3 regions of the Enterobacter chengduensis genome follow, and region 2 is predicted to be linked to each of the others. Evidence: predicted binding sites of a transcription regulator. Region 2 holds the regulator's gene; each other region holds the start of a gene.

The links. The regulator CRP, encoded in region 2, controls carbon source genes, mostly activating them, when cyclic AMP is high. The targets are predictions, from matches to a motif close to ATGTGANNNNNNTCACAT.
Region 1: a site for CRP is predicted at 2,108-2,125, ahead of udp (uridine phosphorylase). Genes of this name have one in related genera too.
Region 3: a site for CRP is predicted at 2,048-2,065, ahead of FY206_RS09320 (maltoporin). Genes of this name have one in related genera too.

The regions. Positions count from the first base shown of each region.
Region 1 is NZ_CP043318.1:4,850,717-4,854,928, reverse strand. Features, by position in the region: gene metE (5-methyltetrahydropteroyltriglutamate--homocysteine S-methyltransferase) at 1-1,105, shown strand, start outside; gene FY206_RS23480 (dienelactone hydrolase family protein) at 1,187-1,993, opposite strand; gene udp (uridine phosphorylase) at 2,249-3,010, shown strand; gene rmuC (DNA recombination protein RmuC) at 3,151-4,212, shown strand, end outside.
Region 2 is NZ_CP043318.1:4,657,394-4,661,605, forward strand. Features, by position in the region: gene FY206_RS22640 (YheU family protein) at 1-67, shown strand, start outside; gene FY206_RS22645 (phosphoribulokinase) at 97-966, shown strand; gene FY206_RS22650 (OsmC family protein) at 1,033-1,437, opposite strand; gene crp (cAMP-activated global transcriptional regulator CRP) at 1,749-2,381, shown strand; gene FY206_RS22660 (YccS/YhfK family putative transporter) at 2,439-4,212, shown strand, end outside.
Region 3 is NZ_CP043318.1:1,907,340-1,911,551, reverse strand. Features, by position in the region: gene FY206_RS09330 (magnesium transporter) at 1-768, shown strand, start outside; gene FY206_RS09325 (LacI family DNA-binding transcriptional regulator) at 810-1,886, opposite strand; gene FY206_RS09320 (maltoporin) at 2,156-3,421, shown strand; gene FY206_RS09315 (PTS sugar transporter subunit IIB) at 3,526-3,768, opposite strand; gene FY206_RS09310 (beta-galactosidase) at 3,913-4,212, opposite strand, start outside.

The DNA.
Region 1 (4,212 bases), 190 kb from region 2:
CGTGCACAACCCGGCGGTGGAAAAACGTCTGGCGGCTATTACCGCCCAGGACAGCCAGCGCCAGAGTCCGTATGAGGTGCGCGCGGAAGCCCAGCGCGCCCGCTTCAACCTGCCTGCATGGCCGACCACGACGATCGGCTCTTTCCCGCAGACTACGGAGATCCGCGGCCTGCGTCTCGATTTCAAGAAGGGCAATCTGGACGCGAATCACTACCGTACCGGCATTGCGGAGCACATCAAGCAGGCGATTATCGAGCAGGAGCGTTTAGGTCTGGACGTGCTGGTGCACGGTGAGGCCGAGCGTAACGACATGGTGGAATACTTCGGTGAGCACCTTGACGGCTTTGTGTTTACCCAGAACGGCTGGGTGCAGAGCTACGGCTCCCGCTGCGTGAAGCCGCCGGTGGTGATCGGCGACGTCAGCCGTCCGGAAGCGATCACCGTGGAGTGGGCCAAATATGCCCAGTCTCTGACCGACAAGCCGGTTAAGGGCATGCTCACCGGGCCGGTGACCATTCTCTGCTGGTCGTTCCCGCGCGAAGACGTGACCCGTGAAACCATCGCCAAACAGATCGCGCTGGCGCTGCGCGATGAGGTGGCGGATCTGGAGGCGGCGGGCATTGGCATTATCCAGATTGACGAACCGGCGCTGCGCGAAGGTCTGCCGCTGCGCCGCAGCGACTGGGATGCCTACCTGAAGTGGGGCGTAGAGGCGTTCCGCATTAATGCATCGGTGGCGAAGGACGACACGCAGATCCACACCCACATGTGTTACTGCGAATTTAACGACATCATGGATTCCATAGCCGCGCTGGACGCCGACGTGATCACCATTGAGACCTCGCGTTCAGACATGGAGCTGCTGGAGTCGTTTGAAGAGTTCGACTACCCGAATGAGATCGGGCCGGGCGTGTACGACATTCACTCTCCGAACGTGCCGAGCGTGGAGTGGATTGAGGCCCTGCTGAAAAAAGCCGCCCAGCGCATTCCGGCAGAGCGCCTGTGGGTGAACCCGGACTGCGGCCTGAAAACCCGCGGCTGGCCGGAGACGCGTGCGGCGCTCGCCAACATGGTCAAGGCGGCGCAGAATTTGCGTCAGGCGTAGTGGAGCTGGATTGCCGGGTGGCGCTAACGCTTACCCGGCCTACCTTAAGGCCCGGTAAGGCGCAGCCGCCACCGGGCTTTTTTATGCTTTCTTCCCGCCATACTGGCTAAACCACGCCAGCATTCGCTGCCAGCCATCTTTGGCCGATTCCGCGTGATAGCTCGGACGATAGTCGGCGTTAAACGCATGCCCGGCATCCGGATACACCACGATCTCCGCCTTTGCATTTGCCGCACGAAGCGCATGACGCATGGTCTCTACCGAATCAAGCGAAATCCCTGTGTCCTGAGCGCCGTACAGGCCTAACACCGGGGCATTTAACTCGGTAGCGATATCCACGGGATGTTTCGGCGAATTCAGCGTTTTCTCCCCCACCAGTTTGCCGTACCAGGCGACAGCGGCTTTGAGCTGCGGATTGTGCGCGGCATACAGCCAGCTAATGCGTCCACCCCAGCAGAAACCGGTGACCAGCAGACGGTGCGGGTCGCCCCCGTTGCGCGCCGCCCAGCTGGCGACGTGGTCGAGATCGGCCAGCACCTGCGCGTCCGGGACTTTGCTGACCAGGTTGCTAAGCAATGTGGGAATATCGCTGTAGTCGTTCGGATCGCCTTGACGGAAGTAGAGCTCTGGCGCAACGGCCAGATAGCCTTCCAGCGCCAGACGGCGACAGAGGTCGCGAATATGTTCATGAACGCCGAAAATTTCCTGAACCACGATCACGATGGGCAGCGGACCCTCTGCCGATTTTGGCCGCGCGTGATAAGCAGGCATATTCTCCCCCTGCGAGGGAATGGAGGTCTCGCCCGCCGTGATGGCCTCTTCTGAGGTTGAAACGATGGTTGAAGCAAGCGGGGCCGCAGCAGGTGCAAAACCGGTTTTTTCAGTCATGGCATTCTCCGTACCAATGAGTTAGCGCAAAGGTAAATATAGACACCAGGTTAACAACTCACAGTGCCTTAAACGGTCTATCTTTTGTGCAGCACCTGGCGATATAACTTGTTAATGTGATGTAAATCACTTTTTTATGGAAATTCAATGTAACCATTTTCATTCATGGTGAGGTGCGTCACGAAAATATGCTTACTGCTTCTGTAAAGTACCGTTTTACTTCTTCTGACTAACCGACCCACAGAGGAGTCACCTATGTCTAAGTCTGATGTTTTTCATCTCGGCCTCACCAAAAACGATTTACAAGGGGCTACGCTCGCGATCGTCCCTGGCGACCCTGAGCGTGTGGAAAAGATCGCCGCGCTGATGGATAAGCCGGTCAAGCTGGCTGCCCATCGTGAGTTCACCACCTGGCGTGCAGAGCTGGATGGCAAAGCGGTGATCGTGTGCTCTACCGGTATCGGCGGTCCGTCTACCTCTATTGCTGTTGAAGAGCTGGCGCAGCTGGGCATTCGTACTTTCCTGCGTATCGGTACCACCGGCGCGATCCAGCCGCACATCAACGTGGGCGACGTGCTGGTCACGACCGCATCAGTCCGTCTGGACGGGGCAAGCCTGCACTTTGCACCGATGGAATTCCCGGCAGTGGCGGATTTCGAATGCACCACCGCGCTGGTTGAAGCCGCGAAATCGGTGGGCGCAACCACTCACGTAGGCGTAACCGCGTCGTCCGACACCTTCTATCCGGGCCAGGAGCGTTACGACACCTTCTCAGGCCGCGTGGTAAGCCGCTTCAAGGGCTCAATGGAAGAGTGGCAGTCCATGGGCGTAATGAACTACGAAATGGAATCCGCCACGCTGCTGACCATGTGCGCAAGCCAGGGTCTGCGTGCCGGTATGGTGGCGGGCGTTATCGTCAACCGTACCCAGCAGGAAATCCCGAACGCCGAAACGATGAAGCAGACCGAAAGCCATGCCGTGAAAATCGTGGTAGAAGCCGCGCGTCGCCTGATCTAGTCCTCTCCTTTCGAAATCAAAGGCCGACGCGTTCGGCCTTTATTTTTTGCGTAGCGCCTCGCAGGAAAACCCTTTCAAACTGGACGTTTATACAGCACAATTCTATTTTGTGCGGGTAATACGTTGATGCAGGGGGCATTGTGGATATCTCAATCCTGATTTATGCGGTGATTGCGCTGGCGGGCGTGGCGATAGGCTGGCTGATGTCCAGCTACCAGCACGCGCAGCAGAAGGCCGATCGGCTGGCTGAACGTGAAGAGATCGTCGCCGACTTAAGCGCGACAAAACAGCAGCTTGCCCTGAGCGAGCACTGGCGCGACGAGTGTGAACTGCTCAACAACGAGCTGCGCAACCTGCGTGATATCAACACGTCGCTGGAGGCCGATCTCCGCGAAGTGACCACCCGCCTGGAATCCACCCAGCTGCATGCGGAAGATAAAATCCGCCAGATGATCAACAGCGAGCAGCGCCTCAGCGAACAGTTTGAGAACCTCGCCAACCGAATTTTTGAGCACAGCAACCGCCGCGTTGATGAACAGAACCGCCAGAGCCTGAACAGCCTGCTGACGCCGCTGCGTGAACAGCTGGACGGTTTTCGTCGTCAGGTGCAGGACAGCTTTGGTCAGGAAGCCCGCGAGCGGCACACGCTGGCGCATGAGATTCGCAATCTTCAGCAGCTGAATGCCCAAATGGCGCAGGAAGCGGTCAACCTGACCCGCGCGCTGAAGGGGGATAACAAAACCCAGGGCAACTGGGGAGAAGTGGTGCTGACCCGCGTGCTGGAGGCCTCTGGTCTGCGGGAAGGGTACGAATATGAAACGCAGGTAAGTATCGAAAACGATGCCCGCTCTCGAATGCAGCCGGATGTGATCGTGCGGCTGCCGCAGGGCAAAGATGTGGTGATTGACGCCAAAATGACGCTGGTGGCGTACGAACGTTATTTCAACGCCGAGGATGACTATACCCGCGAATCCGCGCTGCAGGAGCACATCGCCTCCGTGCGTAACCACATCCGCCTGCTCGGCAGAAAGGATTACCAGCAGCTGCCGGGGCTGCGCTCGCTGGACTACGTCCTGATGTTTATCCCGGTAGAGCCCGCATTTCTGCTGGCGCTCGACAGGCAGCCTGAACTCATCACCGAAGCGCTCAAAAATAACATCATGCTGGTCAGCCCTACCACGCTGCTGGTGGCGTTACGTACC
Region 2 (4,212 bases):
GGTGCTGGTGTGGTCAGAACTGCATGAGACGGTGAATATCATGCCCCGCAACGCGTTTCACGGCTGATCTTCCACTTTTTCAGTCAGGGAGTTGCTATGTCTGCCAGACATCCGGTTATTGCCGTTACGGGGTCGAGCGGTGCGGGAACCACCACCACCAGCCTCGCCTTTCGCAAGATTTTCGCCCAGCTGAATCTCCGTGCGGCGGAGGTCGAAGGCGACAGCTTTCACCGCTACACGCGTCCGGAGATGGACATGGCCATCCGGAAGGCGCGCGATCTGGGTAAACACATCAGCTACTTCGGCCCGGAAGCCAATGACTTCGGCCTGCTGGAACAAACCTTCATCGAGTACGGTCAGAGCGGCAAAGGGCAGTCACGCAAGTATCTGCATACCTATGATGAAGCCGTTCCCTGGAATCAGGTACCGGGCACCTTTACTCCCTGGCAGCCGCTGCCGGAACCCACCGACGTGCTGTTTTATGAAGGGTTGCACGGCGGCGTGGTCACCCCTCAGCACGACGTGGCGCGCCACGTGGACCTGCTGGTTGGCGTGGTGCCTATCGTGAACCTGGAGTGGATCCAGAAGCTGACGCGCGACATGAGCGAGCGCGGCCATTCGCGAGAGGCGGTGATGGACTCGGTGGTGCGCTCCATGGAAGATTACATCAACTACCTTACGCCGCAGTTCTCCCGCACCCACATCAACTTCCAGCGCGTGCCGACGGTGGACACCTCCAACCCGTTTGCCGCCAAAAGCATCCCCTCGCTGGACGAGAGCTTTGTGGTGATCCACTTCCGCAATCTCGAAGGCATTGATTACCCCTGGCTGCTGGCGATGCTGCAGGGCTCATTTATTTCTCACATGAATACGTTGGTGGTGCCGGGCGGAAAAATGGGGCTGGCGATGGAGCTCATCATGACGCCGCTGGTGGAGCGGTTGATGGAAGGGAAGCAGATCGCGTGAGCATGTTCCCTCTCCCTGTGGGAGAGGGTTAGGGTGAGGGCATCAACACGCACGATGCCCCAATAATTAAGCCTCGATCACCTCATACGAATGGGTGATGTTTACCGCTTTCTCCAGCATTAACGCCACAGAGCAGTACTTCTCCGCAGACAGGTCAACCGCACGGGAAACCGCCGCGTCCTTCAGTGCTTTACCGGTCACCACAAAGTGCAGGTTAATGTGGGTGAACAGGCGTGGCGCCTCTTCGCGACGTTCTGACGTGAGTTTGACCTCACAATCCGTTACGTCATGACGGCCTTTTTGCAGAATCGACACCACGTCAATCGCGCTGCATCCCCCTGCCGCCATCAGCACCATTTCCATCGGGCTTGGCGCTTTATCGCCGGAGTTACCGTCCATCAAAATCTGGTGCCCCGACGCGGACTCGCCCAGGAACGTTAAACCTTCAACCCATTTCACGCGCGCTTGCATATTCTTAAACTCCAACGTTGCATTTTTGGTGACAGATTACGCGTGCGTTACATTTCTCGCAATGGAAGGCGACCTGCATCATGCTGAAGCGAGACACCAGGAGACACGCGGCGAAAGCTATGCTAAAACACTCTGGATGCTACAGTAATACATTGACGTTACACATGTATGCAGAGGACATCAAACTTTACTGGCTGCGAAACGTTACGGTAGCCGACTTCCCAGGGTATGGGTAAGAATTCGATTGCAACCCCAGAGTCCGGATGCATCTGATGACTCTGGTGACAGCTTATAACAGAGGATAACAGCGCATGGTGCTTGGCAAACCGCAAACAGACCCGACTCTCGAATGGTTCTTGTCTCATTGCCACATTCATAAGTACCCATCAAAGAGCACGCTGATTCACCAGGGTGAAAAAGCGGAAACGTTGTATTACATCGTTAAAGGCTCGGTGGCAGTGCTGATCAAAGATGAAGAAGGGAAAGAGATGATCCTTTCTTATCTGAACCAGGGCGATTTCATCGGTGAACTGGGCCTGTTTGAAGAGGGCCAGGAACGTAGCGCCTGGGTTCGTGCAAAGACAGCATGTGAAGTGGCTGAAATTTCTTACAAGAAGTTCCGTCAGCTGATCCAGGTCAACCCGGACATCCTGATGCGTCTTTCTTCCCAGATGGCGCGCCGTCTGCAGGTCACCTCAGAGAAAGTGGGTAACCTCGCCTTCCTGGACGTGACGGGTCGTATCGCACAAACCCTGTTGAACCTGGCGAAACAGCCAGACGCCATGACCCACCCGGACGGCATGCAAATTAAAATTACCCGTCAGGAAATTGGTCAGATCGTCGGTTGCTCCCGTGAAACAGTGGGTCGTATTCTGAAAATGCTCGAAGATCAGAACCTGATCTCCGCCCACGGTAAAACCATCGTGGTCTACGGAACGCGTTAATTCCGCTTAAGCGGCGTGCCATCGCAAGGTGTCACGCCGTTTTTGTCTCTACTCCCCATGTGGCGCAGGCTGATCTATCACCCGGAAGTTAACTACGCACTGCGGCAAACGCTGGTGTTGTGTCTTCCTGTGGCCATAGGCCTGATCCTTGGACATCTTCAGCAGGGCCTGCTGTTTTCCCTCGTGCCCGCCTGCTGCAACATCGCCGGTCTGGACACGCCGCATAAGCGCTTTTTCAAACGCCTGATTATCGGTGGCGGCCTGTTTGCGGGCTGTAGCCTTGCGGTGCAGCTCCTGCTAGCCCGGGATATCCCGCTGCCGCTGATCCTGACCGTGCTGGCGATGACGCTGGGCGTCACGGCAGAAATCAGTTCGCTGCACGCGCGCCTGCTTCCCGCGTCGCTGATTGCGGCCATCTTCACCCTGAGCCTCGCCGGGAATATGCCGGTGTGGGAGCCGCTGCTGATCTACGCGCTCGGCACGCTGTGGTACGGGGTATTTAACTGGTTCTGGTTCTGGCTGTGGCGGGAACAGCCGCTGCGCGAATCGCTGAGCCTGCTCTACGTGCAACTGGCGGAGTACTGCGAAGCCAAATACACCCTGCTGACCCAGCATACCGATCCGGACAAATCCTTACCGCCGCTGCTGGCGCGCCAGCAGAAGGTGGTGGATCTGATAAGCCAGTGCTATCAGCAGCTGCATATGCTCGCCGCCAACAAGAACCACGAATATAAACGGCTGCTGCGCACCTTCCAGGTGGGGCTGGATCTGCAGGAGCATATCTCGGTAAGCCTGCACCATCCGCAGGAGGTGCAAAAGCTGGTCGAGCGCAGCCACGCCGAAGCGGTCATCCGCTGGAACGCGCAGACCGTTTCCGCGCGCCTGCGGGTGCTGGCGGACGATATTCTCTATCACCGCTACCCCACGCGCTTTAACATGGAAAAACAGCTCGGCGCGCTGGAGAAAATTGCCCGTCAGCATCCGGATAACCCGGTCGGCCAGTTTGCCGCCTGGCACTTCAGCCGCATCGCCCGCGTGCTGCGCACCCAGCGCCCGCTGTATCCCCGCGACCTGATGGCGGATAAGCAGAAACGGCTTCCGCTATTGCCCGCGCTCAAAAGCTACCTGTCCCTTAAGTCGTCCGCTCTGCGTAACGCCGCACGGATTAGCGTCATGCTGAGCATCGCCAGCCTGATGGGCATGGCGCTGCATCTGCCGAAACCCTACTGGATCTTAATGACCGTGCTGTTTGTCACCCAGAACGGCTACGGCGCCACGCGGGTGCGTATTCTGCACCGGGCTGGCGGCACCATGGCAGGGCTGATTATTGCGGGCGTAACGCTGCACTTTCACGTGCCGGAAGGCTATACCCTGGCGGGGATGCTGGCGGTCACCCTGGTAAGCTACCTGATTATCCGCAAAAACTACGGCTGGGCGATGGTGGGCTTTACGGTGACGGCGGTGTATACCCTTCAGCTGCTCACGCTCAACGGCGAACAGTTTATCGTTGCCCGCCTGATTGATACCCTGATCGGCTGTCTGATTGCCTTCGGCGGTATGGTCTGGCTCTGGCCTCAGTGGCAAAGCGGGCTGCTGCGCCAGAACGCCCACGACGCGCTGGAGGCTGACCAGCAGGCCATTCGTCTGATCCTGAGCGACGACCCGCAGCCCTCCCCGCTGGCGTATCAGCGGATGAAAGTTAATCAGGCGCACAACGCGCTGTTTAACTCCCTCAACCAGGCGATGCAGGAGCCGGGCTTTAACGCGCACTATCTGGCAGACATGAAGCTTTGGGTCACGCACAGCCAGTTTATCGTCGAGCACATTAACG
Region 3 (4,212 bases), 2.4 Mb from region 2:
CAGCCGGTGAAATCGCTGATGATTTCGCAGTTCCTGCAGGTCAAGCCGGAGGATGAACGTGCCGATGTCGCCGGTCTGCTGGCGCACGGCGGCGCGGATGTCGTGCCGGTGGTCACCCATGGGAAGCTCGTCGGCTGCCTGACCGAGCGCGAAATCGCCCATCTGCTGGAGGATGACGTCACCGAGGACGCCCAGCTTCAGGGGGCGACGCTGCCGCTGGAGAAGCCCTATCTGGAAACCAGCGCCTTCAGCCTGTGGAAGAAACGCTCCGTCTGGCTGCTGCTGCTGTTTGTCGCGGAAGCCTACACCAGTTCGGTGATCCAGCACTTCGAAGAGGCGCTGGAGTCCGCCATTGCGCTGGCGTTCTTTATTCCACTGCTGATCGGCACGGGCGGCAACAGCGGGACGCAGATCACCTCCACGCTGGTGCGCGCCATGGCGCTGGGGGAAGTCCACCTGCGCGACGTCGGGCGCGTGCTGCGTAAAGAGATGACCACCTCGCTGATGATTGCCGTGACGCTGGGTATCGCCGGGTGTATCCGCGCCTGGATGATGGGGATTGGGCTGGAAATCACGCTTATCGTCAGCCTGACGCTGGTGTGCATTACGCTCTGGAGCGCGATCGTGTCGTCCGTGATTCCGATGGTGCTCAAGCGCTGCGGCATTGACCCGGCGGTCGTCTCCGCGCCGTTTATCGCGACGCTCATCGACGGCACCGGGCTGATTATCTACTTCAAAATCGCCCAGTACACGCTGGGGCTGGAGTAATCTTGCGAGCACCGCTTTCTGTGATTGCGGTGCTCACGCCGCTACGCGTCACCAAGGTGATGCGCAATCTCGCGCAGCTGCTGGGCCAGCGCCTGGAGATTTTTCCCCTTCTCCCCTTTTGGCCCGGTAGACTGCCGCACCACCAGACGAGCAGGCAAAATCGAGGACATACGCAGCGCATTATCTTCGCCACTGTCCAGAATACGCCGCACCGCCTCTTTACCCTGCAGATCTAAATCCAGCGAGACCGTCGTTAGCGCCGGGTAGAAAAACGAGCTTTCGTAGGTGTCATCGTAGCCAATCACCGACTTCTCGCCCGGAATTGAAATTTGCTGCTGATGGAACGCGCTCAGGACGCCGAGTGCCATCTGGTCGTTGCCCACCAGCACGGCGGAAAAGTGCGGCGTTTCGCGCAGCATCTGCAGCGCGCCGGCATACCCGCTCTGTGCATCCCAGTTGCCGCGGATCACCGAGGCAGGCTCCAGGCCATAACCCTTCAGGGTTTCGATCCAGCTTTTCAGCCTCAGCTGCGCCGAGACAGAGGACTCTGGCCCCGCCAGCAGAGCGATGTCGCGATGGCCCAGTTCGTAGAGGTATTTAACGCTCGCACGGGTACCGTCAGCCGGGTTAAACGAAACGTTAAACACGGAGCTGTACGGGTCCACATCCAGGAACAAACAGACGATATCGTCGTTGTCTGTGGCGATCTTCTGCGCCTCTTCGGCCTCCAGCGGCACGTTGATGATCACCTTGCTCACCAGCTGAGACTTCAGTTCGTTGATAGAGTCCTGAATGCTGTGGTTGACGTTCTCATCGATCATTGAAATCAGGACCTGATAACCCTCCACGTTCGCATAGCGTTTTACCGCCGCCGCCACCTGAGAAGGGGCATGCAACGCGAGCGAAATTGTCACCAGCCCGACGGTCTGAGTCTGTTTGCCGACCAGCTGCTGAGCCAGGCGGTTGGGCACATACCGTAATAACTCTATGGATTTCTCCACCTTGCTACGCGTGGCGTCGGATACGTTGGCAGATTTATTCAGTACCCTGGACACGGTCTGATAGGAGACGCCCGCATGGCGTGCCACGTCCTCTAACGTTGCGCTTTTCGACTTCATGGTCCGGTTCCTTATGCTGTTATGCGCTGATTGTAACAGGGGCGCTGAAAAAAAACGCTAATCACCCTCTCGCTGCTGGCATAACACATCAAAAAAGTATGACGCTCACAATACAGCACTCCCTGAAAAATCACATTGATTGATACAAAATTGTCTATTTTATTTGCACTTAATCACACATTTATGATCGCGCAATTGCCAGTTGGAGGGTTTAGGCATTTTATGACAGCGGATTTGTGAACGTATTACAAAACAATAAGAGGGTAACAATGAACACGACGATCCGCTCTGTATCTGTTGCGCTGGCTGCGGCGCTAGCGTCTCCTTCGCTGTTTGCAGCGTCTTCAGTACCGATTGATTTTCATGGATATCTTCGCTCCGGCGTGGGCGTCTCACGGGATGGTGGGATGGAGGAGTGGCAAAAAAATAAAATTGGCCGTCTGGGTAACGAAGCCGACACCTACGGCGAGCTGGAGCTGGGCTCTGAGGTTTACAAAAAGAACGACGTCAGCTTCTACCTCGACAGTATGGTGAGCATGGTGTCTGACGGCTCTAACGATAACGAGACTACCTTCGGTGATGATGCCCAGTTCGGTCTTCGTCAGCTGAACCTGCAAATCAAAGGCCTGATCCCGGGCGATCCTAACGCGGTGATTTGGGGCGGTAAACGCTATTACCAGCGCCATGACCTGCACATCATTGATACCAAATACTGGAATATCTCGGGTTCCGGCGCGGGTATTGAGAACTATACGCTCGGCCCAGGCGCGGTCTCCGTGGCGTGGATCCGCGGCGATGCCAACGACGTAGACTATCGCGTTGACGGTGATAACGACGTGAACATCAACTACATCGATCTGCGCTATGCGGGCTGGAAACCATGGGCAGGCGCCTGGACCGAAGTCGGTATCGACTACGCTATGCCCAACCCAACCAACAAGCAGAAAGAGTACGGCGGGCTCTACGAGGCCGATAACGGCGTGATGGTGACCGGCGAAATCAGCCAGGACATGCTGGGGGGTTACAACAAGCTGGTGCTGCAGTACGCCAACAAAGGGCTGGCGCAGAACATGGTGTCCCAGGGTGGCGGCTGGTACGACATGTGGAACTATGTGAACGATGCCAGCGGCTACCGCGTGATCAACACCGGCCTAATTCCCATTACCGACAAGCTCTCCTTCAACCACGTGTTGACCTGGGGGTCGGCGGACGACACCACGCAATTTACCGATAAATCGCGCCTGGTTTCCCTGGTCGGCCGCGCGCAGTATCAGTTCACCGAGTATGTCCGCCTGATTGGCGAAGTGGGTGGTTTCTATCAGAAAGATACCTACACCGACGGCTCGAACTACAAGCAGAGCGGCGAGAAGTATACCCTCGCGCTGGGTCTGGCAGACGGTCCTGATTTTATGTCACGTCCGGAACTGCGCGTGTTTGCCTCCTACCTGAATGATTCCGAAAAAGGAAAATCGTTCGAGGACGGCACGGCGAATAATACCTGGAACTTTGGCGTACAGGTCGAAGCCTGGTGGTAAGTCTTCATTTTTAAAATGCGTTAATCGTTATTGTATCTCCAGCTATTTGCAGCCTCACTCTCTGCTCGGGGATAGCCATTATTTTGGCTATCCCTTTTTTATATTTAATGATTAAAATGTTTATCTAATAACTGGCGTAATGTATCAGACTGCCTGCCAAATATGGCGTGCACCTGCTGACCGATAATAATTACGCCCAGCGCCCCTTCATTCTGTAAGGCCTGTGAATCAACCTTATTCAAATCTTTAACCGTTACGCGCAGGCGGGTAATACAGGCTTCGACGTGTTCGATATTATCATCACCGCCAAACGCGGGAATTAAACGCTGGGTTATTTGACTGTCCATAATACGCCTCATGATATGCAGATAAAAAAATGCCTGCTCGTGGAGCAGGCGTTCTGTGCCTTGTTGCCCGGCGGCTCTTCGCTTGCAGCGCCTACGGGTTGGGTAGGCCGGGTAAGCGCAGCGCCACCCGGCAATAAAACCGCACTACGCTTTACGCCTGAGCACCCGACAGTCCCACGCCAGCAGCACGGTATCGCCCGCTGCGGCGGCGTCTGTCATGCAGTCGGTATACCCCTGCGGCAGCGTGATGTACTGCTGCTGGGCGGTAAAGTTCTGCACAAACACCCAGGTGGTTTCGCCGTCCGTGCGCGCCGTCGCGACCACGCCCGGTGGAAAATCCCCTTCGACCGCGCGCGGCAGCGCCAGCTCGTTGATAATGGCGGCGAAGAAATCGCGCTGGAACGGCAGATCGTTGCGCGACGCCACGTGCCACGCCTTGCCTTT